Regions from separate parts of the Streptomyces sp. NPDC002809 genome, predicted to be linked through region 1. Evidence: riboswitches for the same ligand, from Rfam matches in the RefSeq annotation. Region 1 holds a riboswitch; each other region holds the start of a gene.
What was found. A riboswitch is a leader RNA that binds a small molecule or an ion and turns the genes downstream of it on or off. The one in region 1 is predicted to bind S-adenosylmethionine.

Region 1 (7,226 bases):
CTCCGGCATCGAGACGTCCGTGACGCTGCTGAAGCTGCCTCGCCCGCTGACCCGCTGACGGGGCGAAGTCGCCGGGCCGTCGGACCTCTCCGTCCGGCGGCCCGGATACATCAACCGCAACACCGTCAACTCACCCTGTCCCGAACAGATTTCGGGCTCCTGCCGTCTTCCGCCACTCGCGCGACGCCCGTACGGTGGTGCGCGCACGCCGCTCGGCCGCACATCGGACATCGCATTCCGGTCATCGGACAAGAGGGAGTCACGGGATGTCGGGGGAATCGGGTACCGGACTCCTGCGCAATGCCGCAGGGCTGCGCCAGTTCCTGTCCCGGAGCATCACGCCGTCGGCGCTGTCGGCGGCCGTCGCCGCGTCCGGACCCGCGGGGGCCGCGTCCGTGGGCCGACCGCTGTCGGTTCCCGTCGCGCCGGCGGGCCGCCTGTTCGCTGCCTCGTGCGTGGCGGCGGGGCAGGATCCACCTGCCCGAAGGCCCGCCGGACCGGGCGCCTGAACCGGGCAACTGACCTGCCACCCGCACCTGTTGCTCTCCCCCCACACTCAGGAGTACACATGGACCGCAGAACGATCCTTCAGGGCGCCGCGGCGACGGCCGCGGCGGTGCTGCTTCCCGCCTCCGTCCGCGCCACCGCGGCGACGGCCGGCGAGACGGACTACCCGTCGGCCCACTGGGTACCGGCCTCGACATCCAACTACACCGTCTCGACACGGCCTTCGTCGTATCCTGTGCAGTACGTGATCATCCATGTCACCCAGGAGACGTTCTCGGACGCGGTGGCGATCTTCCAGAATCCGGCGAAACAGGTGTCCGCGCACTATGTGGTGCGCTCGGCCGACGGGTACATCGACCAGTGTGTGCGTGAGAAGAACATCGCCTGGCACGCGGGGAACTGGGACTACAACACCCGCAGCATCGGCATCGAGCACGAGGGCTACGTGGACCAGCCCTCCTACTTCACCGACGCCATGTACGAGAAGTCGGCACTCCTGACCGCCTCGGTGTGCGACCGCTACGGCATCCCCAAGGACCGCGCGCACATCCTCGGCCACGTGCAGGTGCCGGGTACGGACCACACGGACCCGGGTCCCCACTGGGACTGGGTCCGCTACATCCGTATGGTCAACCTCCTGGGCGCGGGCTGAGCCGCGCGTGGACCGGCGGGATCCGCGGATCCCGGGCGTCGTCCGGCCCCGCCCCGGGGGCTCGGACGAGCACGAACCGGCTGCGGCGGCGCAGGGTGAAACCGATCGACTCGTAGAGCCGGATCGCGTCGGTGTTGCTGGCGGCCGCGTGCAGGAAGGGGACGTCGCCCCGCTCCCGGATCCCCGCAGCGACGGCGCGGACGAGCCGGGTGGCCAGGCCCCGGCCGCGATGGTCGGGGTGGGTGCAGACGGCGCTGATCTCCGTCCAGCCAGGCGGACGCAGCCGTTCGCCGGCCAGGGCGATCAGGCGTCCGCGGTCGCGGATGCCGAGATAGGTGCCCAGTTCGACGGTACGGGGCAGAAAGGGGCCCGGTCTGGCGAGGGCGATCAGTCCGAGGATCTCGGGTACGTCGGCGGGGCCCAGCCGCACCGCTTCGGGCGCCGGTTCGGCGTGCAGTGCGGTGTCGATCAGCTGGACTCCGTCACCGCTCTGCTCGGTCTCCCACCCGTCGGGCACGGACTGGACGCCGGTGACCGGGGTGACGGTCCCGGGCCCGACCAGTGCGGCCAGGTCGTCCCAGGCGCGGGGGTCGGTGGGATCGTCGAGGGCGGTGAACGGGGAGACGTCCGTGGGGTAGCGGGCGGCCCGGCCGACCCGCTCGGCGAACCGGATGTGCGGGCCGGTCAGTGCGGCCCAGGCCGCGTTGTCCAGGACGTGTGGCGGGTGGGGGCTCGGGGACGGGGCGTGATTGCTGGTGAGCATGGCGGTACTGGGTCTCCGTGTCGGGAACGCGCCGGGCGGGGCGGGGGCCCGGCCGCGGCACGGCGGGGCCCCCGGACGGGCGGTGGGTCAGGAGTTGTCGAGCGGCAGCCCGGGCGGGTTGACCCGTGAGCTGTCGACGGCCTCGTTGGAGAGGTTCCAGGCGGCGAGCCACCGGGCGTACTGGCCGCTCTTGATCAGATGGTTGATCGCGGCTGCGATCGGCTCGGCAAGCCCGCTGTCCTTCTTCGCGGTGGCCGCGATCAGGCCCTGGAGCGTCGCACCCGCGCCGGAGAACTTGCCCGCGTTACGCGTCGCGTTCGGCGTGTTCGCCGTCTGGGTGATGTGGTAGGCGATGCCGGGGTTGGGGCCGAAGGAGATGTCGATCTTCCCGCCGGCCAGTGCCAGCGCGGTGGCGTTGCTGTCCCGGTAGTACTTGACGTCGAGCGTCTTGCCGTCCTTCGCCAGTTTCTCCTTCCACTCCAGAAGGATCTTCTCCTGGTTGGTGCCCGCGCTGACGGCGACGGTCCTGCCGGCCAGGTTCCGGTAGTCGCCGTCGAAGTTCCAGGTGCTCTTCTTCCCCACCTCGAAAGCGAGGTTGTCCTGCCGGTAGGAGGCGAACTCGTACTTCTTCTTGCGCTCCTCGGTGTCGGTGACGTTGGACAGGGCCACATCGACCTTGCCGCTGTCGATCCCGACGAACATGTTCTCCCAGGTCGAGTTCTTGATCTCCGCCCTGAGCCCGAGGACCGCCGCGACCAGTCGGCCGAGGTCGGGTTCGGCGCCGGTGAGCGTCTTCTGGTCGTCACCCACGTAGGCCAGGGGCGGGAACCCCGCCGGCAACGCACCCACGCCGATCACCAGCGTGCCTCGCTCGGCGATCTCCGCGGGCAGTCCGGCACTGATCGACTCGACCTCGGACACTTTGAGCGCGGTCTCCTTCCCGGCACCGTTGGACAGGGCGCCGACGGTGACCGTTCCGGCTGCGGCTGTGCCGCTCCTGGAGGCGGCGTCGCTGTCGCCGCCGCACGCGGCGAGACCTAGGGCGAGGGAGGCGACGGCCGCGGAGGCGGTGACGCCGCGGAGGAGGCTGCTGCGGAGACTGAGGGTGTGCATGACTGTCCTTGTCGGGTGGCGGGTGGGCGGCGGTGGTACCGAAGGAATGCCGAGTGGGTGCGGTGGTACCGAAGGAGTGCCGGGTGGGCGGTGGCGGGGAGCGAATGCCGGGCGGCGCCGGTGGGACGGAGGGAGTGCCGGGTGGGCCGCGGCCGGACCGCCTCGCTCCACGACGTGCGGGGGTCAGAGCACCTTGCTGAGGAAGTCCCTGGTCCTGTCATGTTGCGGGTCGTCCAACACCTGCGCGGGAGAGCCCTGTTCGACGATCCGGCCGCCGTCCATGAAGACGACCCGGTCGGCGACCTCACGGGCGAAGCCGATCTCGTGGGTGACGATGACGAGGGTCGTGCCGCTGCTCGCCAGGTCCTTGATGACCGCCAGCACTTCGCCGACCAGTTCGGGGTCGAGCGCGGACGTCGGCTCGTCGAAGAGAATGACGCCGGGCCGCAGGGCGAGGGCACGGGCGATGGCCACACGCTGCTGCTGGCCGCCGGACAACTGCCGGGGGTACGCCCCGGCCCGGTCTGCGAGACCCACCCGGGCCAGCAGGTCGCGGGCCTGCTCCCGGGCCGCGCCCTTGGCGAGCCTGCCGGTCGCCACCGGGGCGGCCGCCACGTTGTCCAGCACGGTCAGATGCGGGAACAGGTTGAAGTTCTGGAAGACGAAACCGATCCGGCTGCGCTGGGCCAGAATGACCCGCTCGCTGAGTTCCTTGAGCCGTTCGCCCTGCCGGCGTACACCGATCATCTCGCCGTTCAGGCTGACATGGCCGATCTCCGGCTTCTCCAAGTGGTTGATCACCCTGAGGAGGGTGGACTTGCCCGAGCCCGACGGCCCGAGGATGACCGTGACCTCACCGGGCCGCACGGTCAGCTCCACCCCGTCCAGGACCCGTTGGCTGCCGTACCACTTGTACACGTCGTGCACCTCGACGGCGGCCGGGCGTATCTCCTGCGTGTCGGTGGTCATGTCGCCGTCTCCCTCCGGACCCGGGCCCTCAGTTCGCCGAGGCCGGTCCGTACCTTCCGCAGCGGGGTCGGCGGCAGGGTGCGCAGCGCGCCCCGCGAGTAGTGCCGCTCGACGTAGAACTGGATGACGGACACGGCGCTGGTGAGGATCAGGTACCAGACGGTGGCGACCAGCAGCAGGGGCACGATGTCGCCGGGGTAGGTGCTGCCCATGCTCTGTACGGAGCCGAACAGGTCGAGCAGGGAGACGTAGAAGACCAGCGAGGTGCCCTTGATCAGACCGATCAACTGGTTGACGTAGTTCGGGGTGATCGAGCGCAGCGCCTGCGGGAAGACGATCTTCGCGAACTGGTATCGCCTCGGAAGGCCGAGTGCGGCGGCCGCCTCGTGCTGCCCCTGGTCCACGGAGAGGATGCCTCCGCGCACCACCTCGGAGGCGTAGGCCGCCTCGTTGAGGCTCAGTCCGACGACCGCGACGGCCATGTCGGTGGCGAGGCGCGACTCGTCGAAGGTGAAGAAGGCCGGACCGAACGGCACCCCGATGCTCAACGTGCGGTAGAGGGCACTGAAGTTGTAGAGGAACAGCAGGACCACGATCAGCGGCACCGAACGGAACAGCCACGTGTAGAGCCAGCTCGCCGTGCGCAGCACCGGGTTCGGGGAGAGCCTCGCAAGGGCCAGCAGGACACCGCCGAGCAGGCCCAGCGCGGCGCTGTACACCGCCGCTTCGAGGGTGACGAGCAGTCCGTCGAGGATCGCCGGCCGCAGGAACCAGTACTGGAAACGGCCCCATTGGTAGAACGGGTTGGTCACCAGACCGTGAGCGATCTGGGCGCCGAGCACGAGCACGACGATCGTGGCGATCCATCGGCCGGGACGCCTGAGCGGGAGGACCCGCTGCGCCGCCAGGGGCCTGGGCGCGGCGTTCGGGCCGGGACGGGGGTTCGCGTCGGTGGGCGGCGCTGGTCCCGGGGACACAGCGACGCCGGAGAGTTCACTCATGGAGGGCTCCAGCGGATGCGGACACCCCGGACCGCGGGAGGCTGCGGCACCGCGCCCGTCGGGGACGGGCCGTCGGGACGCGGCACACAGCGCGGCTCAGGGGCCGGGTGGGGAGAGGGCACACCGCGGCAGCGGTGGATGTCAGGGAATAGGAGAGCCGTCAGCCTTGACAGAGAGGGCGTGAAACGGCCGTACACAGCGCGCTGTTGACACGCAGCAGGTCGACGGAGCGGTCCGCGCACAGCAGGACGCAGCCGCGGGGCCGCCGAGCGGCCATCCCGTCAGCTGCGTTCATCTCGCTCACCGTCACCATTCCGCCCCGCGGGGCCTCACGCTTACCGAACGTCATCCGGTCCGGTCCTCACCTGGGGCACCCCACCGCGTGCGAGGGTTGCCGGCCGGCAAGCCAGGGCTCTTCGCCGGCACTCGTGACCGTTCTGCTCTGCGCCGGAGGTTAGGGCCGCATCGAAAAGGATGTCAACGCCGGTGACCACCAGGCGAGACGGCACGTCCCGCCTTCTTGACGGCGCCACCGGACGCACCGAAACTGGCGTGGACGGTCACGATTGTCAGCGCTGCCCGTGCGGGAGTTCCCGCTCGTGCGGTCATCGGCCCCGGCCCGCTGACAGGCAACCCTTCCACCGCGATGGGGTGCCCCGGGTGACGACCGGGTCCTGTTGGAGCAACAGGACAAGCGCGGTCTCGCGTCTCGCGAGCCCCGATGGCCAGGACCGGTGGGAATTGCCCAGGAACGGCTTGACGAGGCGCCTGCACATCGATCTGTTGCGCGTCTCCAGCGCTTACTAGTCCGCGTCGGACCTGCCCCCGCCCGATCGGCCGGACTCCTCGTTCCGGTGCGCTCGTGCCGGGCCGGGGCAGGTCCTTCGGTCCGGACCGGTACGCAAGCACAGTCGCTCCGCATCCGGCCGCCGGTGCCAGCATGGCGGCGGTGGCTTCGTCGTTCCCCCAGGGATCCCCATAGGGAGAGTCATGCCCGAGACAGCATCGCGCGGTTCCAGCACGGACAACTCGCCGCAGCGCGGCCCCGTTTCCTCCGCCTCCGCTGCACGCGCCGCAGGCCTTCGCCCGTCGTCGGGTGTACCGTCCCCCCGCTTCGACAGCAGGATCGGCGTCGGTCTCGCCGGCGGCTTCTATCCGGCGCCGCATCGCTACGAGCTCTTCCTGTCGGCGAGCTGTCCGCGCTCGCTGCGCATCTCCATCACTCTCGGCCTTCTCGGCCTGCGGGACTCGGTCGCCACCACGCTCCTCACCCACCCGGCCGCGACCCCCGAGGCCTTCGCCTCGCTGCGCAGTGCGTACGAGGCGACGGTGCACCACTACGACGGACCGCTGACGGCTCCCGCCCTGTGCGACCGCTGGAGCGGCCGCATCGTCAGCAACCACACGCCCGACATCCTCCGCGACCTGGCCGGTCTGCTCTCCGGGCACAACGAGGCCTGCCCCTCCGCGCTGCACCCGCCGGAGCTCGCCGCGGACATCGAAGCCCTGCGTGAGCTGCTGGACCAGAAGGTCACCCCGTCCGCATCGCCCTCGGAGCGTTCGGCGGCGCTCGACCTGATGGAGCGCCGTCTCTCCTTGCACCCCTATGTGCTGGGTGCGGAGCTGACGGCCGCCGACGTGGACCTGTGGGTGGCACTCGTCCAGCCCGGCCCGGTCAACTCCTTGTCCGCTCACCCCCGGCTCCAGGACTTCGTGCGCCGGCTCGGCGACCACCCCGCCTTCCCGTGCGCGAACGACGTGGCGGCCGACGCGGCGTGAGCCCCTGCGCTCAGCCGTCGTCGCTCACGGCACTCCGGCCCGCTCCCCCGGCGGGCTCCCCCGGCGGGGGATAACGGACGAAGAGGATGCCCTCCACATCCCCGTCGGGCGCGCCGTAGACATGGAGTGCGTCGGCCCGCCAGTGCGCGAAGGCGCCGGGGCCGGCCGTACGGGTGTCGTCCGGCGGGCCGACGACGGCGGTGCCGGACAGCACCATCAGGCTCTCCCGCGTACCCGGGACGTGCCCTTCCGACTCCTGTACGGCGCCCGCCGTGATGCTGATGCGGAACACGTCGGTGACCGCGGCCCCGTCCTCGTACCGCTCCAGAAGAACGGCGGTTACGGCACTTCCCGAGACGCCGGGAAGTGCCGGGCCGGAGCCGTCCCCCGGTCGCAGGTCGCTCAGTACGGCGCTGAGCGGAAGGCCGAGCGCGGTGGTGAG
Region 2 (7,226 bases), on a different contig from region 1:
TCGGCCGCGCCTTCGCCACCGCCGCGCTGGACGCTGGCCACACCGTCATCGGTACCGTCCGCAAGGACGCCGACGCACAGGCCTTCACCGCCCTCAGCCCGGAACTCGCCCATGCCCGCATCCTCGACGTCACCGACGACCAAGCCGTGTTCGCCGTGGTGGATGAGGTGGAGAAGACCGTCGGCCCGATCGACGTGCTGATCGCGAACGCCGGCTACGGCCTGGAAGGGACCTTCGAGGAGACGCCCTTGGCGGACCTGCGCGCCCAGTTCGACGTCAACGTCTTCGGCGCCGCATCCACTGTCCAGGCCGTCCTGCCCTTCATGCGTGAACGGCGCCGGGGACACATTCTGGCCGTGACCTCCATGGGCGGCCTGGCCGGCTTCGCCGGAGTGTCCGCCTACTGCGGCAGCAAATACGCACTCGAAGGCATCCTCGAATCCGTCGGCAAGGAAGTCACCGCCTTCGGCATCCACGTCACCGCCATCGAGCCCGGCTCCTTCCGCACCGACTGGGCCGGACGCTCGATGACCCGCGTTCCGCGCACCATCCCCGACTACGACAATCTCTTCGAACCCATCCGCGCCGCACGCCACCAGGCCGACGGCCGGCAGCTCGGCGATCCGGCCCACGCAGCCGCCGCCGTCCTGCACATCCTCGACACACCCGACCCGCCCGCCCACCTCGTCCTCGGCTCCGACGCGCTGCGCCTCGTCCGCGCCGGACGCGACGCCGTCGACCGTGATCTGAACACCTGGGAAGGACTCGCCCGCTCCACCGACTTCGTCCAGGAAGACGACGCGCGCAAGTAGGCGGCCCCGCCCGGCCGCCGCTGTAGCGGACGGCGCGGTGTCCCCCGGGCCGGGCCGCGCGCTGGGTCGCGGCCGGCCGAGGAACAGGCCCTGGACGTCCCGCCCGAGGAACAGGGCCCGTACGTCCCGACCGTGTGAGTGACCGTTCAGTTCTGCCGTGGCAGCAGCTCCGCCTCGAACCGGTCCAGGAAGGCGTCGATGGAGGCGTCGGTGGAAGGATCGGCGGCCCGGGCCCCGGCGGAATAGATCACGAACTTGGTCAGGCCGGCCTCGATGTACGCGTCCAGCAGCCGGTGCAGTTCCGGCCAGCCGGCAGCCACGAGATCCCCGGGGTCGCTCTCCGGAACGCGCCGCCGAATCACCTGGGCGAGGTCGTCCGGGATGCCGCCCTCGGCGACGGTGAGGCTGATCCCGAAGTGGTCGGGCTCGATCTCCCGGCCCGCTTCCGCCGCCGCGGCCTGAATGGCCTCGCGGGCCCGTCCGGCGGCCTCGGGGGTGAGGAACGACCCGAGCCATCCGTCCCCGTACCGCCCGACCCTGCGCAGTCCTGCGGGTGCGCTGCCCCCGAGCCAGATGTCCAAGGGCCTCGCGGGCAGCGGCCCGATCCGTGCGGCGTCGACTCTGAGGAACTCCCCTTCGAATCCGGCGACTTCCCCGCTGAGTGAGGCCCGCAGCAGCTCCAGGGACTCGTCGAACAGCGCCCCGCGCCGTCCCTCGGGTGCGGGGAACAGCTCACGCTCGCCGGTCCGGGCGGGCTGGAGCCCGAACACCGGGAGCACGCGCCGGGGCGAAAGACCGGCCAGGGACGCCAACTGCTTTGCGACCAGCACCGGGTGACGCCCCGGAAGCACCGCGACCGACGTACCGACCTTCAGCCGGCTCGTCCGTGACAGGGCGTGCGCCATGCCGATGAAGGGATCGACCGCGTCCGAACAGACCTGCTCCGACAGCCAGAGCGAATCCACTCCGCCGCTTTCGAGACGGTCGACGATCCGGCTGAAATCCGACAGGGATGGACCGGCACCGAGTCCCACACCGAAACGGATCTTCATGGCGCTCACGATACGCGCGCGTACGGAGAGGGCGCAGCCACCCGGTCTCAGCCACCGAGCAGAACAGGAAAGGCCTCCATGTCGTTCTGCGTCATCACGGGAAGCTTGCGGATGTCCGCATCCGGCACCGCGAGCCGCAGTTCGGGGAAGCGCCCGAAGAGCGCGGGCAGGGCGATCCCCGCCTCGACGCGGGAGAGCGCCGCACCGGGGCAGATGTGCGGGCCGTGACCGAAGGTCATGTGCCGGATGGGGGTGGGGCGGGTGATGTCGAAGGCGTCGGCGTCGGGGCCGTGCTGCTCCGGGTCGCGGCCGATCACCCGGTAGGAGATGACCACTCCCTCGCCCTTGGCGATGACGCCGTCACCGACCTGGATGTCCTCGGTGGCGAACCGCATCAGCAGGTGGGTGGTCGGGGTGTCCCACCGCAGGGTCTCCTCGATCACGGTCTGCCAGGAGACCTCCCCGCCGAGGACCATCCGCAACTGGTCGGGGTTGGCCAGCAGGGCGCGTACGGCGTTGAGGATGAGCCCGATCGTGGTCTCGTGCCCGGCCGCGACCATCGCCTTGAGGTTGCCGATCACCTCTTCCTCGGTCAGCGGTTCGCCGCCCTCGTCGGCGAGGATGAGCGCGGAGGTCAGGTCGTCGGTCGGCCGCGCGGTCTTCTCCCGTACGAGCCCGGCGTAGAAGACGTCCAGGTCGGCGAGGAGGGCCAGGCGCTCGTCCTGCGGGGTGAGCATCGAGAAGAAGGCCTTGTACCGGCGGGTCAGCATGGCGTTCGCGGCGGGGTCGACCCCCATCAGCATGCCGACGACGCGCATGGGCAGCGGCTGCGCGAACACGGACTTGAGGTCGACGACGGCTCCGCCCCTGCCACCCTCGGCGAGCGCGTCCAGCAGCTCCTCGGTGAACTTCTCGATGTCGGGGCGTATCGCCTCCAGCCGGCGGGGCGTGAGCGCCTGGGAGGTCTTGGTCCGCAGCCGGCGGTGCTCGTCGCCGTCGACGGTGAACATGGACCGGCCGGCGTCGATCATCCCGATGAGCGGCCACGCGTGCGTCACCTCGCCGCTCTGCCACAGCCCCCAGGCGTCGAGGTCCTTCACCAGCCGCGGATCGAGCAGGAGCTGCCGGGCGTCCGCGTGCCGGGTGATGGTCCAGGCCGGAACACCGAGCAGCTCGATCCGGGCCAGTGGCCCGGCGTCGCGCAGCCGCGCCGTCTCACCGTCCAGGTCCTGGACCATCGGGTCGATGACGACGGTCCCGCCGTCCTGGGCTGCTGCCTGGGCGGCGGCGTGAGAGCAGTTCACGAGAAGTCTCCTGTCGTACGAACGGGGGTGAACCGAACAGGGAGCGCGGTGGAGCCTCGAAGGAACGCGGAAGGCCGTCGCACGAGTTCGTCGGCGGGGACACCGAGCTGGAGATCGGGCAGCCTGTCGAGCAGGACCTCGATGCCGGTACGGGCGATGATCTCGGCGATCTCCTGGGCGGGGAACGGGCATCGGTACTCGCCGTGGCTGAAGGCGAGATGTGCGCCGTTGCCGCCCTGTGCGGATGCTCCGGTGTCCGACATGCTCTGGCGGATCAGGGGGTCGGTGTTGGCGGCACCGAGCCCCAGCAGCAGCATGTCCCCGGCCTTGACCCGCTGTCCGCCGAGCTGCGTGTCCCGTACGGCCCAGCGTCCGGCGAGTATCTGGGTGGGCGTGTCCTCCCAGAGCACCTCGTTCATGGCCTCTCCGATGCTGCGCCGGCCGCGGGCCATGGAGTCGGCGAACTCGTCCTCGGTGAGCATCAGCCGAAGGGAGTTGCTGATCCAGTCGGCGGTGGTGAGGTGCCCGGCGGCCGTGATGGCCATCAGGTCGAGCATGTACTCCTCGTCGGTGAAGGCCTCGGGGAAGGCGAGCATGCGCGAGGTCACGTCGTCCCCGGGTGCGGCCCGCTTCGTGGCCACCAGCCGGGCCATGTGTTCCCCGAACCGCAGATGGGCGCTCTGCGCGTCCGGGCCGCCGTCGGCAAGATCCTTCAACACCCGGGCGATGTCGGCGCCTTCGGCGTCGGGGAACCCGATCAGCCGGGCGAGGACGAGGACGGGGAGCGGATCACAGAAGTCGGCGACGAGGTCGGCCGTACCGCGGCTGCACACGTCGTCGATGAGCCGGTCGGCCAACTGCTCGCAGTGGCTGCGGATCTGATGCGTATCGGCGCCTTCGAGGGCCGGACCGACCATACGGGCGTGCCGTCGGTGCTCCTCCCCCGCGCTGAAGTAGATGGACGGCAGGGGGCGCCCCACCATCGGCAACAGGGGCCAGTCGTCGGGGATGTGGGGCCACTGGTTCCACAGACCGACATCACGGGGGAACAGCTCGCCGTCGCTGGTGACTTGATGGAGTTCGCGGTACCCGATGACCAGCCAGGCGGGGAACCCGCCGGGCAGTTCCACGGGGACGACGGGCCCGTGATCACGCCTCATGGCGCGGTAGACGGTCTGGGGTTCGGTCTGGAACCCGGACCCGCCGAGCGGCACGGCCACGGTATGAGCCGGACAGCCGGGAGGCGGTGGAGGAGTGGACGGCGCGGGTTCGGCGGAAGAGGGGCGCGTCATGAGTCCTGACTCCTGTGGCGACAGCTGCAAGCGTCATGATCATGCGATCAACGCACGTTCACTATAAGGATTTTATGTGACGCCGGAACGGTCAACGGCGATCAATCCCGCACCTTGAACAGAGCAACAGGGCGACATCTCAACACAATTGACAAGCATCACGATGTACCGCCCCGGGCGGAGCCGTCCTCGCACAGATCCCCGCCCTGGAGAGCGACGTTGACCAGCCCGGCACCCCTCGCATCCCCAAGTCCGCTGCCTCCGTCGCCTTCACCCTCCTCGAGCCTCAGCGCGTGCCAGCGCTCCAGCCAGTACACACGCCCGCGGTGACCGGCGAGCGTTTCCCGCAGCGCGCCGGGAGCGTGCGTCCAGACCACGGGGAGATCACCCGAGTAGGCGAAGGCGGGGCGCAGTTCGACCCATCCGTCGTCGCGGACGTCACCGGAGGTGAGCAGGATCTCGACGGACCGCCCCGGCTCCTGCAGGCACTTCTTGGCATGGATCCAGTGCACGCGGTGACCCGCGGCATAGCGGGTGCAGTCGTCGCTCCGCACGGAGTCGTTCCGGGTGAGATGACGCAGCATGGTGAGGTTCGCCTTCCGGGGTGAGGACCCCGAGTGCCTGCACCGCGGTCCGCTGTTCCCCGTACCCTGCGCACGGGGCAGGTCGTCACCCGGAGCACCCGCAGCGGAGCGGGGTGCCGTCCAGCAAGCCGGGGCTGTGCACTGGAACTCATGACCCGTCCACGACTCCAACCCACGCACACGGCAGGCCCCGACGGGTGGTCAGGAGTGCGCAGCGCCGGAGCGGCGGGTGGTCCGGAGCGCGTGGCGCCCGGCCACGGGCCCCACCCACCCCCGGACACCCGCCGGCCGGGGCCACTCACCCGGTGACGAGGCCCGGGTCGCTCGAACCGGCCCGGCCCGTCTCGACGTGCCCGGCGAAGCGCCGCAGGAAGGTGGCGTCCACGTCGGAGACGACGGTGACGTCGTACCAACTCCCGCTTCCCCGCAGGTCAAGCACGTGCTTCACGGTCGCGCCGGCGCGGACCGCGAAGGCCTGCACCCCTCCCCCGTACCCGACGGCACTGCGCGCGCTCAGGCGTACGGTCGCGGAACCGCCATTGACGAAGGTCAGCTCAAGCCCACCTGTGGCGGCGTCATGACGAGCTGTCACCTCCGGCCCCGCTGTCTTCCCGTCCGCCCGGAAGGTGCGCAGGAATCCGTTGGGGCCATGAACGGTGAGGTCGGTCACTCCCTTGGAGTAGGCGGTGTTCCAGCTGTCCGAGAGGGACTTTCCGGCCTCGGTGGTGTAGGTCCAGGGCCCGTCGGTGCGATTCGCGGAAGTCACGAGGAACTGCGCCCCTGCGGCGGCGCCGCCACTGAAGGTGAGCCGGTACTTGCCGGTGGCCGTATCGGCGGCGCCGTCCACGAAGGGCGCGTAACGCAACGGCCGAGTGGGGCGCGCCCCCTTCTCCTGCTTGGGCACACTGCCGGTGGCGGGCGGCGCGGGGACGTAGTCGGGGTGCCGGAGACGGTCCGGAGGCTCGTAGGCATCCGTCGACGGCAGCGAGACGTCCGAGGTGTCCGTACGGCGGAAGTCGAAGGCCGAGGTGAGATCGCCGCAGACGGCCCGCCGCCAGGGCGAGATGTTGGGCTCGCGCACACCGAAGCGCTGCTCGATGAACCGGATCACGGAGGTGTGGTCGAAGACCTCGGAACACGCGAACCCACCGGTGCTCCACGGGGAGACCACCAGCATGGGCACCCGCTGGCCGAGCCCGTACGGCCCGGCTGCGTACCGGATGTCCCCGGGGAAGTAGTCGGCGGAGGTGTCCACGGTGGACAGGCCCTGCGAGGCCCCCGACGGCACGAAGGGCGGAACGACGTGATCGAAGAAGCCGTCGTTCTCGTCGTAGGTGATGAAGAGGGCCGTCCGGCCCCAGACCTCGGGGTCGGCGGTCAGCGCGTCAAGGACCTGCGAGATGTACCAGGCACCGTAATTCGCGGGCCAGTTGGGGTGCTCGCTGTACGCCTCCGGGGCGACGATCCAGGACACCTTCGGCAGCGTCCCGGCCCGGACATCGGCCTTCAGGTCATCGAGCAGCCCTCCACCGTTCTTGATGTCGGTCCCTGTGCGCGCCTTGTCGTACAGCGGATCTCCGGGCTGGGCTTCGCGGTAACTATTGAAGTACAGAAGCGAGTTGTCGCCGTACGTGCCCCGATAGGCATCGTTGATCCACCCCCAGGACCCGGCCGCGTCGAGCCCGTCACCGATGTCCTGGTAGACCTTCCACGACACCCCGGCCTGCTCCAGCCGCTCGGGATAGGTGGTCCAGCCGTACCCCGCCTCGTCGTTGCCGAGCACAGGGCCCCCGCCGGACCCGTCGTTCCCCGTGTGTCCGCTCCACAGGTAGTAGCGGTTCGGGTCGGTCGACCCGATGAACGAGCAGTGGTACGCGTCGCAGACGGTGAACGCGTCGGCGAGGGCGTAGTGGAACGGTATGTCCTCACGGGTGAGGTGAGCCATCGTCGTCGCGGTCTTGGCGGGCACCCACTGGTCGTACGCACCCTTGTTGAACGCCCGGTGCCCGCCCGCCCAGTCGTGGTTCAGGTCCCGGAGGAACTGCATCCCGAGCTCGTCGGCGGGCGGCCGGAACGGCAGCACCTCCCTGCCGAGGAGGTCCTTCTGATGCCAGACCGGCTTTCCGCTGGGCAGCGTGACGGGCCGCGGGTCACCGAAGCCGCGGACGCCGTTCATGGTGCC
Region 3 (7,226 bases), on a different contig from region 1:
GGTGCTCGCCGGCGCGCTGATCCAGCATTCGGCGGTTCAGTGGAACGCGGGTGCCCGGCAGGCATCGCTCGCGCTCGCCGAAGAGGCCGTGGACCTGTGCCGCGGGCTGGCGCGGAGCGTGCCCGATGCGGAGATCCCGGAGCTGTTGGCCAAGGCCCTGAACTCGCTGGCGACGGGCTACGACGACGCGGCGCGCAGGCCGGAGGCGGTGGCCGCGGCCGAGGAGTCGGTGGCCATCCGACGGGAGCTCGCCGAGCGTGACCCGTCCAGAGCGGCCGCCCATGCCGCGTCGTTGCGCAATCTCGCCGCCTGCCAGTCAGGTTCGGGGCACCCGGAGGAGGGCAGGATCATCGCGGAGCAGGCGCTGGCCATCGAGCGTCGGCTGGCCACGGAGAATCCGGATGCCTACGCGGACACGCTGGCCCGCACGCTGCACCATCTCTCCTGGCACTACTGGCGTGAGGGAGCCAGCCCGGTGAGGACGCGCGCCGCCTCCCAGGAGGCGGTCGACCTGCGCAGGCGGATGGCCGCGGACAACCCGGACACCTACAACGCCGGTCTGGCGGATTCCCTGGTGAACCTGGCCACCGAGCAGCCGCACGAGCAGTCCCTGGAGACGCTGGCCGAGGCGGAGGACCTCTATGCGATGCTGACCGAAAGGGCGCCCCTGGAGCACGCCGACTGGATGCGGCTGCTGCTCAGCAACCGGGCCTGGGTACTGAACGAGCTCGGGCGCGTGGACGAGGCACTGGAGACGATCGACGAGGCGATCCGCCTCGCCCGGCTGCTGTACCGGGACAACCCGGTGGCCCGCGGCACCAATCTGGGCAAGGACCTGTCCAAGGCGGCTGTGTTCCACAAGGCCGCCGGCCACCGGGAGGAGGCCCTCGCCGCCCACGAGGAGGAGGTCAGGGTCAGGCGCGAGCTGGTCCGCCTGCATCCCGCCCCGAACGAGATGTACCTCGCCGAGGCACTTCACGAACAGGCCCTGGCCCTGTCGGACCACGACGAGCCCGAGGCGGCACTGGCGGCCGGGGACCAGGCACTGGAACTGTACGAGCGGCGGTGGCGCGAGGACCCCGGGCAGGAAGCCGCGGGCTACGCCGCCGGGCTCACGCTCGTGGCCTGGCTGAGGGAGACCAGTGGCAAGGGCGGCGATCCGGTACCGCTCAGGGAGCGGGCCGTCGTGCTGCTGCGCCCGGTGGCCGTGAACTCCGACTTCAGCCGGGTGCGGCTCGCCGAGAATCTGGTGCAACTGGCCCATCACGCCTCGGCGGCAGGAGGAATGCGCGCCCTGCTGCGCGCGCTTCCGTTCGCCCGCGAGGCCACCGAGAACTACGCCCGGATGTCGGCGCGCAAGCCGTCGCCGGGTGATGACCTGACGAGATCCGCGACCCGCTGGGCCCAGCTGCTGGACGGCTGCGGACGCAGGGCCGAGGCGAGCGATGTGCGCCGTCGCTACGGGGTGCCGAAGGGCTGACCGGCGGCCGCTGTACGACCTACGTGACAGAAGCGGTTTGTGCGTTTCGGGAGGAGAGAACGATGCCGGAACAGGATGGGGAGACGGATGTTCCCGCCGACGGAGGTCCTGCCTCGGCCGCGGGGGCACCGCCGCCGATGGAGACCGACGACAGCACCGAACTGGTCTTCCGGTCGGTGGACCTCTTCTACGAGGAGTATCTCGCCCAGGTGGTGTGGCGGCGCGTGGACGGCGTCCACCTGGCCTGGTGTCCGGACTGGTGGATGCATCCCGAAGCGATTGTGAGGATCGCCTCGCTGTGGCGGGCCTTCGAGTTCCTGCGGGTCGATTCGTCTCTCGGTATGTCCAACTGGTGGCTGCACCACGCCGATCCCCATCTGGCCGTGCTGATGGATCCGCGCACCGGGCCGTTCGTCCTCTGCGCGGGACCCGACGGCCACAGCGTGGACATCGGCCCGTTGCCGGGCAATCCGTCACCGCCGGAGATGTGGGACGACCCGGCGTTCTCGGTCGATGCGGCGGAGGCGGAGGAGGCGCGCAAGGCCGCCGGGGCGGAGGACCCGGCGAACTGACCGGCCCGCCCTACTCCTGCCGCAGCGCCTCCAGCTGTTCCAGGAACCACTGCTGCGGCGGCAGCGCGGTGGCCGCCGCGGCCAGCCGCTTCGTGCGGGCCGTCCGCTCGTCGTCCGCCATCGTCAGCGCCTCGTGCAGCGCGTCGGCGGTGGCGGACACGTCGTACGGATTCACCGTGATCGAGTCGGCGCCCAGCTCCTCGTACGCCCCCGCCTCCCGTGACAGCACCAGCGCGCAGCCGTGGTCGGAGACGACCGGGACCTCCTTGGCGACCAGGTTCATCCCGTCCCGGATCGGGTTGACGAGCGCGACGTCCGCCAGCCGGTACGCGGCCAGCGAGCGGGCGAAGTCGTCCTTGACGTGCAGGACGACCGGGGTCCAGTCCGCCGTCCCGTGCGCCTCGTTGATCGCGTCGGCGACGCGCTGCACCTCGGCGGTGTACTCCCGGTAGACCCCGAGGTCCTGCCGCGAGGGGTAGGCGAACGCGATGTGGACGACGCGCCCGCGCCACTCGGGCCGCTCGTCGAGCAGGGCGCGATAGGCGAGCATCCCGCGGACGATGTTCTTGGACAGCTCCGTACGGTCCACCCGCACGATCGTCTTCCGGCCGGGGCCCACCTGCTCCCGCAGCGCCGCCATCCGCTCGTCCACGTCCGCCTCGTGCGCGCGGCGGCGCAGGAACTCCGCGTCGGCGCCGAGGCCGTGCACCCCGATCCGGGTGCGGCCGGTGCCGCCGAGGATCTCCGTGCAGCAGCCGATGAACGCGTCCGCCCAGCGGCGGGTCAGGAAGGCCGCCCGGTCGGCGCCGAGGATGCCGTGCAGGAGCTGTTCCGCGATGTCGTCGGGCAGCAGCCGGAAGTAGTCGACGGGCGCCCACGGGGTGTGCGAGAAGTGGCCGATCCGCAGGTCGGGGCGGAGCTCGCGGAGCATGCCGGGCACCAGCGCCAGGTGGTAGTCCTGCACGAGGACCGCCGCGCCCTCGCCCGCCTCCTCGGCGAGCGCCTCGGCGAAGGCCCGGTTGTACGTCTCGAAGGAGGCCCACTGACGGCGGAACTCCGCGTCGAAGACGGGTTCGACGGGGGTCTGGTAGAGCAGGTGGTGGACGAACCAGAGCACCGAGTTCGCGATGCCGTTGTACGCGTCGGCGTGGACGTCCGCGTCGATGTCGAGCATCCGGACGCCGGGTTCGCCGACCCCGCGCCGCACCGCCTCCCGGTCCCCGTCCCCGAGGGCGGCGCAGACCCACATCTTGTCGTCCACGGCGCTCAGGCCGGAGACGAGTCCGCCCCCGCCGCGCCGGGAGTCGAGGGTGCCGTCCTCGCGCAGCGCGTACGAGACCGGGCCGCGATTGGACGCGACGAGTACCTGGGCAGCGGGCTGAGGGGCGTGCTCGGAGACCATGGGCGGAATCTAGCCCGATCACGAACCGCCCAAACGTACGAAGTCAGGCCACGTCACGCCGCACGGCGTGAAACGTACTCCTCGATCTCGCGCATCGGCGGCCGCTCCTCGGTGTCCACCGGATAGGTGCGCGGGACGAAGCCGTGCTCGCCGCGCTCGAACTGGGTCAGCGACGGGCGGACCAGATGCCCCCGGGAGAGGCGGAGTTGGGCGGTGCGGTAGATGGCTGCGGCCATCCGGCCGAGCGCCTGGCCGTCCTGGTGGCGGTGCTTCCTGACGCCCACGTCGACCTGGGCGAGCGCGTCCAGACCGACCGTGTGCAGGGCGTCGACGAGCAGGCCCAGCTCCACTCCGTAACCGACCGGGAACGGCAGCCGCTCCAGCAGCGAGCGGCGCACGGCGTACTCGCCGCCGAGCGGCTGGACGAAGCCGGCCAGCTGCGGCCAGTGCAGATTGAGCAGCGGGCGTGCCACCATTTCGGTGACGCGGCCGCCCTGGCCCGTGGTGTCGCCGAACGGGCGGTCGTACATCGCCTTGACGAACTGGACCGAGGGGTCGGTCAGCAGCGGGCCGACGATGCCGGAGACGAAGTCCGCGGAGAAGTCCTTCAGGTCCGCGTCGATGAAGCAGACGATGTCCCCGCCGGTCACCAGGAGTGACCGCCACAGCACCTCGCCCTTGCCGGGGACGGCCGGTATGCGGGGCAGGATCGCGTCCCGGTGGACGACCCGGGCACCCGCCCGGCGGGCGACCTCGGTGGTGGCGTCCGTCGAGCCGGAGTCGATCACCACGAGTTCGTCGACCAGCTGGACCTTCTCCATGAGCTCGCGCCGGATCGTCGTGACGATGTCCCCGACCGTCTCCGCCTCGTTCAGCGCGGGCAGCACCACGCTCACGCTCGGTCCGTTCGCGCCGCTTCCGGCCTCCAGCAGACGGTCCAGCGGACGGTCGGCGGCTGACCAGGAACGCCTGGTCAGCCAGCGTTCGACCTCTTCCAGCACGGTCGATACTCCCTGTATGTGATCCATCTCGCGGTTCGGACGACTATCTCAACAGTCCGGTGCTTCGGTTACAGTCTTGAACAACGCAGATGGCCGTCGCATGCCGGGGTCCGTCCGCCGATAAACGCCTGGATCCATGGTCCAGTGCCACAGCGCTCATCCAGAGGGACTGAGGGAACGGCCCGTTGAAGTCCCGGCAACCCTCCCGCCGACCGCGAGGTCAGGTGGGGAAGGTGCCAATTCCGTCTCGTGACGAAATGCGTCGCGAGGAAGATGAGGAAAGGACCTCGCCATCGTGGCTGTTGAGACTGTTGAAGCAAACACTGAATCCTCCGTGGACCTCGGTCCCGCCGCGGCGCTTTCCTGCCGCGAATGCGGAGAGCGATTCGCACTCGGCCCCCTTTTCGCCTGCGCGTCCTGTTTCGGGCCGCTCGAAGTGGCGTACGACCTGCCGAGCGGCTCCCCGGACGAGCTGAAGAAGCGCATCGAGGCCGGACCGAACAACATCTGGCGCTACGCGCCGCTGCTGCCGGTCCCCGCCGATGTCGCGGACAAGCCCAACATCAACCCCGGCTTCACCAAGCTGGTCAAGGCCGACAACCTCGCCCGTGAGCTGGGCGTCACCGGCGGTCTGTACGTCAAGGACGACTCCGGCAACCCGACGCACTCCTTCAAGGACCGCGTCGTCGCGATCGCCGTCGAGGCCGCCCGCGCCTTCGGGTTCACCACCCTCTCCTGCTCCTCCACCGGCAACCTCGCCGGCGCCGTGGGCGCCGCCGCCGCCCGCGCCGGTCTGCGCTCGTGCGTGTTCATCCCGCACGACCTGGAGCAGGGCAAGGTCGTCATGGCCGCGGTGTACGGCGGTGAACTGGTCGGCATCGAGGGCAACTACGACGACGTCAACCGCTTCTGCTCCGAGCTCATCGGCGACCCGCTCGGCGAGGGCTGGGGCTTCGTCAACGTCAACCTGCGCCCGTACTACGGCGAGGGATCCAAGACCCTCGCCTACGAGATCTGCGAGCAGCTCGGCTGGCAGCTGCCCGACCAGATCGTCATCCCGATCGCGTCCGGCTCACAGCTCACGAAGATCGACAAGGGCCTCCAGGAGCTGATCAGGCTCGGCCTGGTCGAGGACAAGCCGTACAAGATCTTCGGTGCCCAGGCCGAGGGCTGCTCCCCGGTCTCCGCCGCCTTCAAGGCCGGTCACGACGTGGTGCGGCCGCAGAAGCCGAACACGATCGCCAAGTCCCTGGCGATCGGCAACCCGGCCGACGGCCCGTACGTCCTGGACATCGCCCGCCGCACCGGTGGCGCCGTCGAGGACGTCAACGACGAGCAGGTCGTCGACGCGATCAAGCTGCTGGCCCGCACCGAGGGCATCTTCGCCGAGACGGCCGGCGGGGTGACGGTCGGTGTGACGCAGAAGCTGATCGAGGCCGGTCTGCTGGACCCGGCGCTCACCACTGTCATCCTGAACACCGGTGACGGCCTCAAGACGTTGGACGCGGTGGCCGCCACCTCGCAGGCGAGCGCCACGATCCGCCCGAGTCTGGAAGCCTTCCGCGCCGCCGGGCTCGCCACCAGCTGAGAACCCGGCGCCCAGGCCCCCCGGCGGGCCGGGCACCGGCTTCCGACCACTCGAGACTCAGGAAGGGCACCCACCATGAGCGTCAAGGTCCGTATCCCCACCATCCTCCGCACCTACACGGGCGGCCAGGCCGAGGTCCCGGCCGAGGGCGCGACCCTCTCCCAGGTCATCGAGTCCCTGGAGAAGGACCACCCGGGCATCGCCGCCCGCGTCCTGGACGACCAGGGCAAGCTGCGCCGCTTCGTGAACGTGTACGTCAACGACGACGACGTGCGCTTCGAGGGCGGCCTGGACGCGGTCACCCCGGACGGTGCCGGTATCTCGATCATCCCGGCCGTCGCCGGCGGCTGCTGAGCCCCCGGGCCTCGCGGCCCGACTTCACCGCGTCACCGGAATTGCCCCCTCTGCGAGAGAAGCGGAGGGGGCAATTCTGCATGGTTGAGCGCGGTAGAGTGAGGGAAGTCCCCTCCGCTGCCCGTGCCGCCCGCATATGAGAATGCGCCTGGCCACGACAAGATGCAGCCAAAGTACCTGAGCCCCTTGCGCCATAAGTCGCCTTTGCCTGGCCTGACTTGCCCTGGAATCTCATGAATCCCCCACATTCGGGCGATCGGTGCTGCGCAGAATTCTCGTCCGATTGACCTGTTGCAGAGGGCAGTTGGGCAGATACATTCGGCCGCGGTCGACGCGTTCCGGCGCACACACCCTCTCCTGTCGGAGGGTGAGTTCTGACCCGGGCCCGCGAAGTGCGGTCCCGTGCAAGGGCCAGTAATAGGGGAGTTAGGCATGGCTCAGGGCACCGTCAAGTGGTTCAACGCGGAGAAGGGGTACGGCTTCATCGCGGTCGACGGTGGTGCGGATGTTTTCGTCCACTACAGCGCGATCCAGATGGACGGGTACCGCACCCTCGAAGAGGGTCAGCGAGTTGAATTCGAGATCTCGCAGGGCCAGAAGGGGCCGCAGGCGGACATGGTCAAGCTCGCCGTCGGCTGAGCCCGGCCTGTCACCACGCAGTCGGCCAACGACACTACTCACGCACGGAGGGCCCGTACCCCTGGGGTACGGGCCCTCCGTGCGTCCCGGGGCGCTTCCGCGGCACCCCGGGGCGCTTCCGCGCCGTCCCGGGAGGCTCCCGCGGGCCCCTTTGCGACTGTCCACACTCCGGAGGGGGACGCTTGCACTC
Region 4 (7,226 bases), on a different contig from region 1:
TGACGTGGTAGTTCGCGGCGAAGCGCAGTCCGTTGCGACCCGCGGCCTCCGCGCTCTGTCCGCCGCTGCTGCCCAGGATCCACACCTGCACGTCGGCGTCCTCACCGGGGACTGCGTGCGCCTCGATGCCGTCGGCGGAACGGTACGTCCCGCGCAGGAGCGCGAGGATGTCGTCGATCTGCTCGCCGTAGTCCTGCGCCCGCGCACCGGGCTGGTGCAGCAGCTGCTGCTGTAGCGCGATCCGCGGTGAGCCCAGCAGGTGTTCGAAGGAGAACCGGGCCGGGATCCGCAGTCCGTTCGGGGTGCGTCCGTCGACCACCGGGATCGTGGTCGGTGCGGGCCCGCCCTTGCGTTCCGGAGGACGTCCGCCCGATCGGCCCAGGCCCAGGTCGAGCCGCCCGGGATGGAGCGCGTCGATGAGGCCGAACTCCTCGACGGTGGACAGGGCGGTGCGGTGGCCCAGTTGCACGGCCCCGGAGCCGATCCTGATCGTGGAGGTCGCCGAGGCGGTCAGGGCGAGCACGACGGCGGGTGAGGTGCCGGCGACGCCGGGGTTGAGGTGGTGCTCGGCGAACCAGTAGCGGGCGTAGCCGGCCCCTTCGGTCCGGCGGGCCAGGTCGATGGTGTTGCGCAGCGCGTCGGCGGCGGTGGAACCGGACGGAATCGGTATGAGGTCGAGGACCCCGAGAGGGATGCGGGACATGGCCGGAACACTCCTCAGTGGCTCGTCGGGACGAGCGCGGATGCCTGCACCGGAGCGGGCCGGGCAAGGACCGGGGCCCAAGCGAACGGCGGGTCGGGGATGTCATGTCGCAGCACCGGGGCAACGTCGGACTGGAAGAGTTCGAGCGAGTCCCGGTGCTGGGCGTCGGTGAGGCCGCCGGCCTCCGCTTGCAGGTGCAGGACGGTGTGTCCGAACTGCTCGTGGTAGCGGTGCACCTTCTCGATGACCTGCTGAGGGCTGCCGATCAGTGCCGAGCTGCGCTCGACGAAGTCCTCCAGGGTGGGGAACACCGGATCGACGCCCAGCTTCTTCTGGAACGCGAGATTGCCCTCGAACACCGGCCGGTAGGCGGCGACGGCCTCCTGCGAGGTCCGGGCCGTGTGAAACCCGGCCGTCCCCGCGCCGACCACCGCCTGTGCCGGGTCGTGGCCGTAGTGCTCCCAGCGCTCCCGGTAGTTGCGGATGAGTTCGGCGTACGGTTCGATCGCGTGGGTGACGTTCGCCGAGAAGAGCGGGTCGCCGTAGCGTGCGGCAAGGTCGACCGACTTCCGGCTCGTGGCGCTGCCGTGCCACACCCGGACGGGTCGCTGGAACGGTCTGGGCCACACCTCGGCCTCGGTCAGCTCCGGGCGGAAGCGTGGTGTGGCTGTCACCTTGTCCCGACGCCAGAGCCGTCGGAACAGCTCGTAGCTCTCGGCGTTGCGGTCCCACTGCTCCACGGGCGCGACGCGGAACAGCTCGCGCTGTGCCGTCCCGTTTCCCTTGCCGATGATGAGGTCGAGGCGTCCCCCGGACAGATGGTCGAGCGTGGCGTAGTCCTCGTACGCGCGCACCGGGTCGAGCAGGCTGAGGGTGGTGACGGCGGTGAAGAGGCGGATGCGGGAGGTGTGCGCGGCGATATGGCTGAGCACGACGGGCGGCGAGGAGGAGATGAAGGGCCGCTCGTGCCGTTCGCCGACGCCGAAGCCGTCGAAGCCGAGCTCCTCGGCCAGCAGCGCGTTGTCGATCACCTCACGGAAGCGTTCGGTGGTCGGCTTGAGGACGCCGGTCACCGGGTCCGGGGCGTGGATGATGAGGGTGATGGCCAGGAACTTCATGACGCCGCCCGTTCGGCCGCTGCCGCGTCGGGGCGGTCCAGGCCGAGGTGGTCGCGCAGGGTCGTGCCCTCGTACTCCGTACGGAACACACCACGCTCCTGGAGGAGCGGGACCACGGTGTCGGCGAAGACGTCCAGACCGCCGGGGGTGATGTGCGGGACGAGGATGAATCCGTCGGCGGCGTCGGCCTGGACGAAGTCGTTGATGGTCCCGGCGACGGTGGCCGCCGAGCCGACGAAGGCCTGGCGGTTCCCGGTCTCGATGACCAGGTCGCGGATCGACCAGTTCTTCGCGGCCGCGAGCTCCCGCCACTCCTGTGCGACGGCCAGCGGGTCGCGGTACATGCGTACCTGGGCGCGGCCGCGGGCGATGGTGTGCTCGCCGAGGTCCGGATCGATGTCGGGGAGCGGCCCTTCGGGGTCGTACGAGGAGAGGTCCCGGTTCCAGACGAACTCGAGGTGCTTGATCGCGGTGGCGCCGCTGACCTGCTGCCGGCGTACGTCGCGGGCCAGTTCCTGTGCCTCGGCGTCCGTGTCACCGAGGACGAAGGTCGCGGCGGGCAGGATCAGCAACTGGTCATGGGTGCGGCCGTGGCGGGCGAGGCGGCCCTTGACGTCCGCGTAGAACGCCTGGCCCTCCTTGAGGGTGCTGTAGCGGCTGAAGATCGCGTCGGCGCCCTCCGCCGCGAACTCGCGTCCTTCGTCGGAGTCGCCGGCCTGGAAGATCACCGGGCGGCCCTGCGGGCTGCGCGGCACGTTGAACTGTCCCTCGATGTCGAAGTGCTGCCCTTTGTGCACGAAGGCTCCGGCCCGGGCGTCGCGGAGGAACGTGCCGGTCCGCTGATCGGCGACGATCTCGTCACCGCGCCATGAGTCGAACAGTTCGTTGGCCGTGGCGAGGAACTCCTTGGCACGGGAGTACCGCTTCTCCTGCGGGAGGAATCCGCCGCGTCGGAAGTTCTCGCCGGTGAAGGCGTCCCAGGAGGTGACGACGTTCCACGCCGCGCGCCCGTCCGAGAGGTGATCGAGGCTGGCGAACTGGCGGGCCACCTCATAGGGCTCGTTGAACGTGGAGTTGATCGTGCCGGTGAGACCGAGGCGTTCGGTGACAGCGGCCAGTGCGGACAGCACGGTGAAGGTGTCGGGGCGTCCCACGACATCCAAGTCGTATATTTTTCCGCCCTGTTCGCGAAGCCTGAGCCCCTCGGCGAGGAAGAGGAAGTCGAACTTGGCGCGTTCGGCGGTGCGGGCGAAGTGCGCGAACGAGCTGAACTCGACGTGACTGCCGGCCTCGGGGTCGCTCCACACGGTGGTGTTGTTGACGCCCGGGAAGTGGGCGGCGAGGTGAATCTGCTTGAGCGGCTTGCCGGTGCTGGTGCCGGCGCCGTTGCTGGTGCTCATGTCGGTGGTCCTTCCGGCTCAGACGGTGGCGTAGCGGTTGGCGGGGCGGGCGAGTCCGAGCAGCCCGCGCAGGGTGTCGGCCTCGTACACGCTCCGGAAGGCACCGCGGCGCTGCAGTTCTGGAACGAGTCCGCGGGTGATCGCCGGGAGGTCGTGGCCGATCACGGCGGGCCGCAGCCGGAAGCCGGAGAGCCCGGCCTGCTGCCAGTCCAGGAGCAGGTCCGCCAGTTGGGCGGGCGTGCCGGTGAACACCTTCGCGTCACTGCTGTACGGGTGTCCGGCGAGGCCGTCGAGACGGTCGCGGCGGGCCGCCGCGGCTGCCGGGTCGTCGTCGAGGAAGACCACGAGGTCCCCGAAGATGTGCAGGGGTTCCGCCGCCCGTCCCGCCACCGCCTGTTCGGCGCGGATCTCTTCGATGATGGTGCGGGCCTGACCGGTGTCGTGCGGGGTGACGTACCCGATGTCCGTGGAACGGGCCACCAGTCGGAAGGGAACGCTCCGGTGCGCCAGGGCGCTGACAATCGGCTGCCCCTGCGGGGGCCGGGGTGTGATCGAGGGGCCCCTGACGCTGAAGTTCCGGCCCTCGAAGTCGGTGTAGTGCAGCTTGTCCCGGTCGATGAACCGGCCTGTGGCGTCGTCCCGGATCTCCGCGCCGTCCTCCCAGCTGTCCCACAGGCGGCGTACCGCCTCGACGTGGTCGCCGGCCTCCTCGAAGAGTTCGGCGACCAGCGCGCGGACGGGCGGGGTGTCCAGGTCCTCGACACGGAATCGCGGGAACGTACGGCGGCCGAAGTGGGCGGCTTCGTGGCTCCGGGCCGACACCTGGACGCGCAGACCGGCGCGGCCGGTGCTCACGTAGTCGAGGGTGGCGATCGCCTTGGAGATGTGGAACGGCTCCGTGTGTGTGGCGATCACGGTGGGGACCAGGCCGATGTGCCGGGTCAACGGGGCCACACGGGCGGCGATGAGCACCGCGTCGAGGCGCCCGCGCTCCTGGTCGGTGCGGCCGTCGGGCTCCGTGAACCGCGAGGACTGGAGCCCGAGCGCGTCCTCGATCGTCACGAAGTCGATCAGGCCGCGTTCGGCCTCCTGGACGGTGTCGGTCCAGTACGCGGCGGTGAGCAGTTCCCCGGGGCGGGCCTCCGGCTCGCGCCATGCGGCGGGGTGCCAGCCCGCACCGTTGAGCGCGACGGCGAGGTGGAGGGGCGAGGCGGGCAGGGCGGGGTGCGGCAATGACGATGCGGACACGAAAGGGTGCCTTCCTGATCGACCGTGGGTGATCGCCGGGCCTCGTCGGGAGGTTCGGCGTCGCGGGAACGGGTCAGGAACAACAGAGCGCGCCGGCCACGCGCTGGAGGTCGATGTGCGGCCGTGAATAGAGGTGGACGCGGCGGCGCGGGGCGAGCACCCTGACGAGCGGGCAGGACACCGGTGGCATGACCGTCGCCTCCGCTCTTCCGGCCGGGCGGGCCCGGGGGCCTCGCGCTTGCGGAACCCGGACGGGCCCCGCCTGGTCGTCACCTGGAGCACCCCGCCGCGCAGGAGGGTTGCCGGTCAGCAAGCCAGGGCTTGACGCTGACACTCGTGACCTGCCCGGAACGCTACGCGCGCAGGCAGCGCCACGCAATGCCCTGCAGATCATGGCCATGCTCACATCGGTCACGCTCGCACCACCATGCCCCGGAACAGCGCGGCCGCTCCGTCTGTTCCCTCCAACAGGCGCCCTGCAACAGGCGGTCACCTGCGAAAACCGGGCACGACGCCCTCATGGAGCGGGCGTAGACCGGTTCATTGCCGCTGCGTGAACTTCTGCGCGCTTGCCCGGAAAGCCGTACCGTGCACGTCCGCGGCCTCCGTCGCCCGGCGCAGCCCGTCGCCACCCTGCGCGACCTGGGACGCGGCCGCCTCATCCGGTGTTCGGCGGATGCCAGGCCCCGCATACCCGGCCCCGTGGTTCACGGGGTGGTGCGTACGCATCGGGCATTCCCGGCAACCATCGGCGGAGTCAGGTGAGTTGATGTGTCACCCGACAGCCCTTCATGGGCTCCGTCGTCGTCGGGACGGTGATCCCGCGTGACGGAATCGGTCGGACGGTCGCGACCGCGGTCAGCCGGCAGGACCTGCCCCTCGTGCGGGGCCTGGTGCTGCTGATCAAGCGCGTCCTGCGGCCTTCTGGCTCCTGCGGGAGACGGAGTCGACGACCACTGCCGCCAGCAGGACGGATCCCGTGATCATGAACTGGATCGCGTTGCTCACGCCCATGATGTTCATCCCGGACTGGATGGACCCGATCACCAGGGCGCCGAGCAGGGCCGACCAGACCGAACCGCGTCCGCCGAACAGGCTCGTGCCGCCGATGACGGCTGCGGCGATGACGTTCATCAGGAGGTTGCCGCCGCCCGAGGTCTGGCTCGCGGACTGGATCTGCCCGGCGAGGAACAGACCTCCGACCGCCGCCATCGTGCCGGCGATCGAGAAGACCGACATCCGGACGAACGGCACACTGATGCCGGCCCGTCGTGCACCCTCCGAGTTGCCGCCGACGGCGAAGACCTTCCGGCCGTACGTGGTGCGGCGGAGCACGAAGTCCAGTACCACCAGCACGATCAGGAAGATCAGGAGAGCCAGCGGGAGGCCCTGGTACCGGTTGAGGATGTACGCGGTGACGAAGGCGATCGCCGCGATGACGATCGTGCGCAGCACGATCTCGGCGACCGGCCGGGACGGCACCCGGGCCGCTCTGCGGCGTGCGGCGTCCAGGAGGGAGGCGGCCAGGAAGAGTCCGACCCCGACGGCCGCGGCCACGTAGGCGGCGGCCGGGCTGTGGTAGATCGTCGAGTAGATCTCGGCGACGATGCTGTCGGCGGGGATGTTGACCGTGCCGCTCGAACCGAGCACCTGGAGCATCAGCCCGTTCCAGGCGAGGTTGCCCGCCAGAGTGACGACGAACGCGGGCACGCCGACCTTCGCGAAGAAGAAGCCCTGGATGAGACCGGCGGCGGCTCCGCCCAGAACCGCGACGAGGAGCGCCAGCCACTCGTTCATGCCGTTCAGGACATTGAGTACGGCGAAGATCGCGGCACACAGACCGCTGACGGACCCGACGGACAGGTCGATCTCGCCGAGGAGCAGCACGAAGACGATGCCGACGGCGATCATGCCGGTGCCGACGATCTGCTGACTGAGGTCGGAGAGGTTCTGGGCCGAGAGGAACGTGCTGTTCAGGCTGCCGAACACCGTCCAGATGATGATCACGGCGATGACGACGGGAAGGGAACCCAGCTCCCCGCTGCGCATCTTGCGCCAGAACTCCCCTGCGTACCCCCGGATACCCTCCTCGCGGACGAGCAGACGGGTGTCGACAGCGGGCATGGCGTCGTGCGCGGGTTGCTGAAAGTCGTCGCGGGCGGGTTGCTGGGAGTCGTCGCGGGCGGGTTGCTGGGAGTCGTCGCGGGCGGGTTGCTGGGAGTCGTCGTGTGCGGGTTGCTGGGAGTCGTCGTGTGCGGGATCCCGGGTCATCGCTCCTCCTCCCGCTTACGGGCCTGGCGCCGGGTGACCGCACTGTCGGAGGCCCCGGTGATGGCGGAGATGATCTCCTCGGTGGTGGTGGAGCGCCGGTCGAAGAAGCCGTTGTTGCGGCCGAGGCGCATCACGGCGATCCGGTCCGCGACCGCCATCACGTCCACCATGTTGTGGCTGACCAGGATGGTCCCGAGGCCGCGGTCGCGGAGCCGTTCGACCAGGTCCAGGACCTCGGCCGTCTGCTCCACGCCCAGGGCCGCGGTCGGCTCGTCCAGGATGACGACCTTCGGATCGCCGATCAGCGACCGGGCTATCGCCACCGTCTGACGCTGTCCGCCGGAGAGCGAGGCGACGGGGATGCGGACGCTCGGGATGCGGATGGACAGCGTGTCGAGCAGTTCGCGTGAGCGCTGGTCCATGCGGACCTCGTCGAGCACGCCGAAGCGGCGCAGTTCGCGGCCGAGGAAGAGATTGCCGACCACG

Region 2: it holds a riboswitch for S-adenosylmethionine, as region 1 does, so the genes downstream of both, ABT025_RS20350 (hypothetical protein) here and ABT025_RS36025 (amino acid ABC transporter permease) in region 1, are expected to answer to the same signal.
Region 3: it holds a riboswitch for S-adenosylmethionine, as region 1 does, so the genes downstream of both, thrC (threonine synthase) here and ABT025_RS36025 (amino acid ABC transporter permease) in region 1, are expected to answer to the same signal.
Region 4: it holds a riboswitch for S-adenosylmethionine, as region 1 does, so the genes downstream of both, ABT025_RS34000 (putative leader peptide) here and ABT025_RS36025 (amino acid ABC transporter permease) in region 1, are expected to answer to the same signal.

What each region holds. Positions count from the first base shown of each region.
Region 1 is NZ_JBEOVJ010000109.1:1,467-8,692, forward strand. It holds gene ABT025_RS36000 (esterase-like activity of phytase family protein) at 1-58, shown strand, start outside; gene ABT025_RS36005 (N-acetylmuramoyl-L-alanine amidase) at 569-1,159, shown strand; gene ABT025_RS36010 (GNAT family N-acetyltransferase) at 1,137-1,922, opposite strand; gene ABT025_RS36015 (transporter substrate-binding domain-containing protein) at 2,010-3,035, opposite strand; gene ABT025_RS36020 (amino acid ABC transporter ATP-binding protein) at 3,219-4,004, opposite strand; gene ABT025_RS36025 (amino acid ABC transporter permease) at 4,001-5,005, opposite strand; SAM riboswitch class IV at 5,332-5,439, opposite strand; SAM riboswitch class IV at 5,564-5,708, shown strand; gene ABT025_RS36030 (glutathione S-transferase family protein) at 5,996-6,784, shown strand; gene ABT025_RS36035 (helix-turn-helix domain-containing protein) at 6,795-7,226, opposite strand, start outside.
Region 2 is NZ_JBEOVJ010000032.1:35,213-42,438, reverse strand. It holds gene ABT025_RS20370 (oxidoreductase) at 1-812, shown strand, start outside; gene ABT025_RS20365 (TIGR03854 family LLM class F420-dependent oxidoreductase) at 959-1,864, opposite strand; gene ABT025_RS20360 (cytochrome P450 family protein) at 1,912-3,168, opposite strand; gene ABT025_RS20355 (cytochrome P450) at 3,165-4,460, opposite strand; gene ABT025_RS20350 (hypothetical protein) at 4,619-5,044, opposite strand; SAM riboswitch class IV at 5,091-5,200, opposite strand; gene ABT025_RS20345 (phosphocholine-specific phospholipase C) at 5,343-7,226, opposite strand, start outside.
Region 3 is NZ_JBEOVJ010000023.1:42,056-49,281, reverse strand. It holds gene ABT025_RS16430 (trypsin-like peptidase domain-containing protein) at 1-1,480, shown strand, start outside; gene ABT025_RS16425 (DUF4913 domain-containing protein) at 1,543-2,052, shown strand; gene ABT025_RS16420 (alpha,alpha-trehalose-phosphate synthase (UDP-forming)) at 2,063-3,454, opposite strand; gene ABT025_RS16415 (glucosyl-3-phosphoglycerate synthase) at 3,508-4,455, opposite strand; SAM riboswitch class I at 4,609-4,735, shown strand; gene thrC (threonine synthase) at 4,751-6,043, shown strand; gene ABT025_RS16405 (MoaD/ThiS family protein) at 6,119-6,397, shown strand; gene ABT025_RS16400 (cold-shock protein) at 6,830-7,036, shown strand.
Region 4 is NZ_JBEOVJ010000093.1:1,115-8,340, forward strand. It holds gene ABT025_RS33980 (LLM class flavin-dependent oxidoreductase) at 1-703, opposite strand, end outside; gene ABT025_RS33985 (LLM class flavin-dependent oxidoreductase) at 718-1,821, opposite strand; gene ABT025_RS33990 (NtaA/DmoA family FMN-dependent monooxygenase) at 1,818-3,221, opposite strand; gene ABT025_RS33995 (LLM class flavin-dependent oxidoreductase) at 3,240-4,469, opposite strand; gene ABT025_RS34000 (putative leader peptide) at 4,543-4,659, opposite strand; SAM riboswitch class IV at 4,699-4,811, opposite strand; gene ABT025_RS34005 (sugar ABC transporter permease) at 5,373-6,593, opposite strand; gene ABT025_RS34010 (ATP-binding cassette domain-containing protein) at 6,737-7,226, opposite strand, start outside.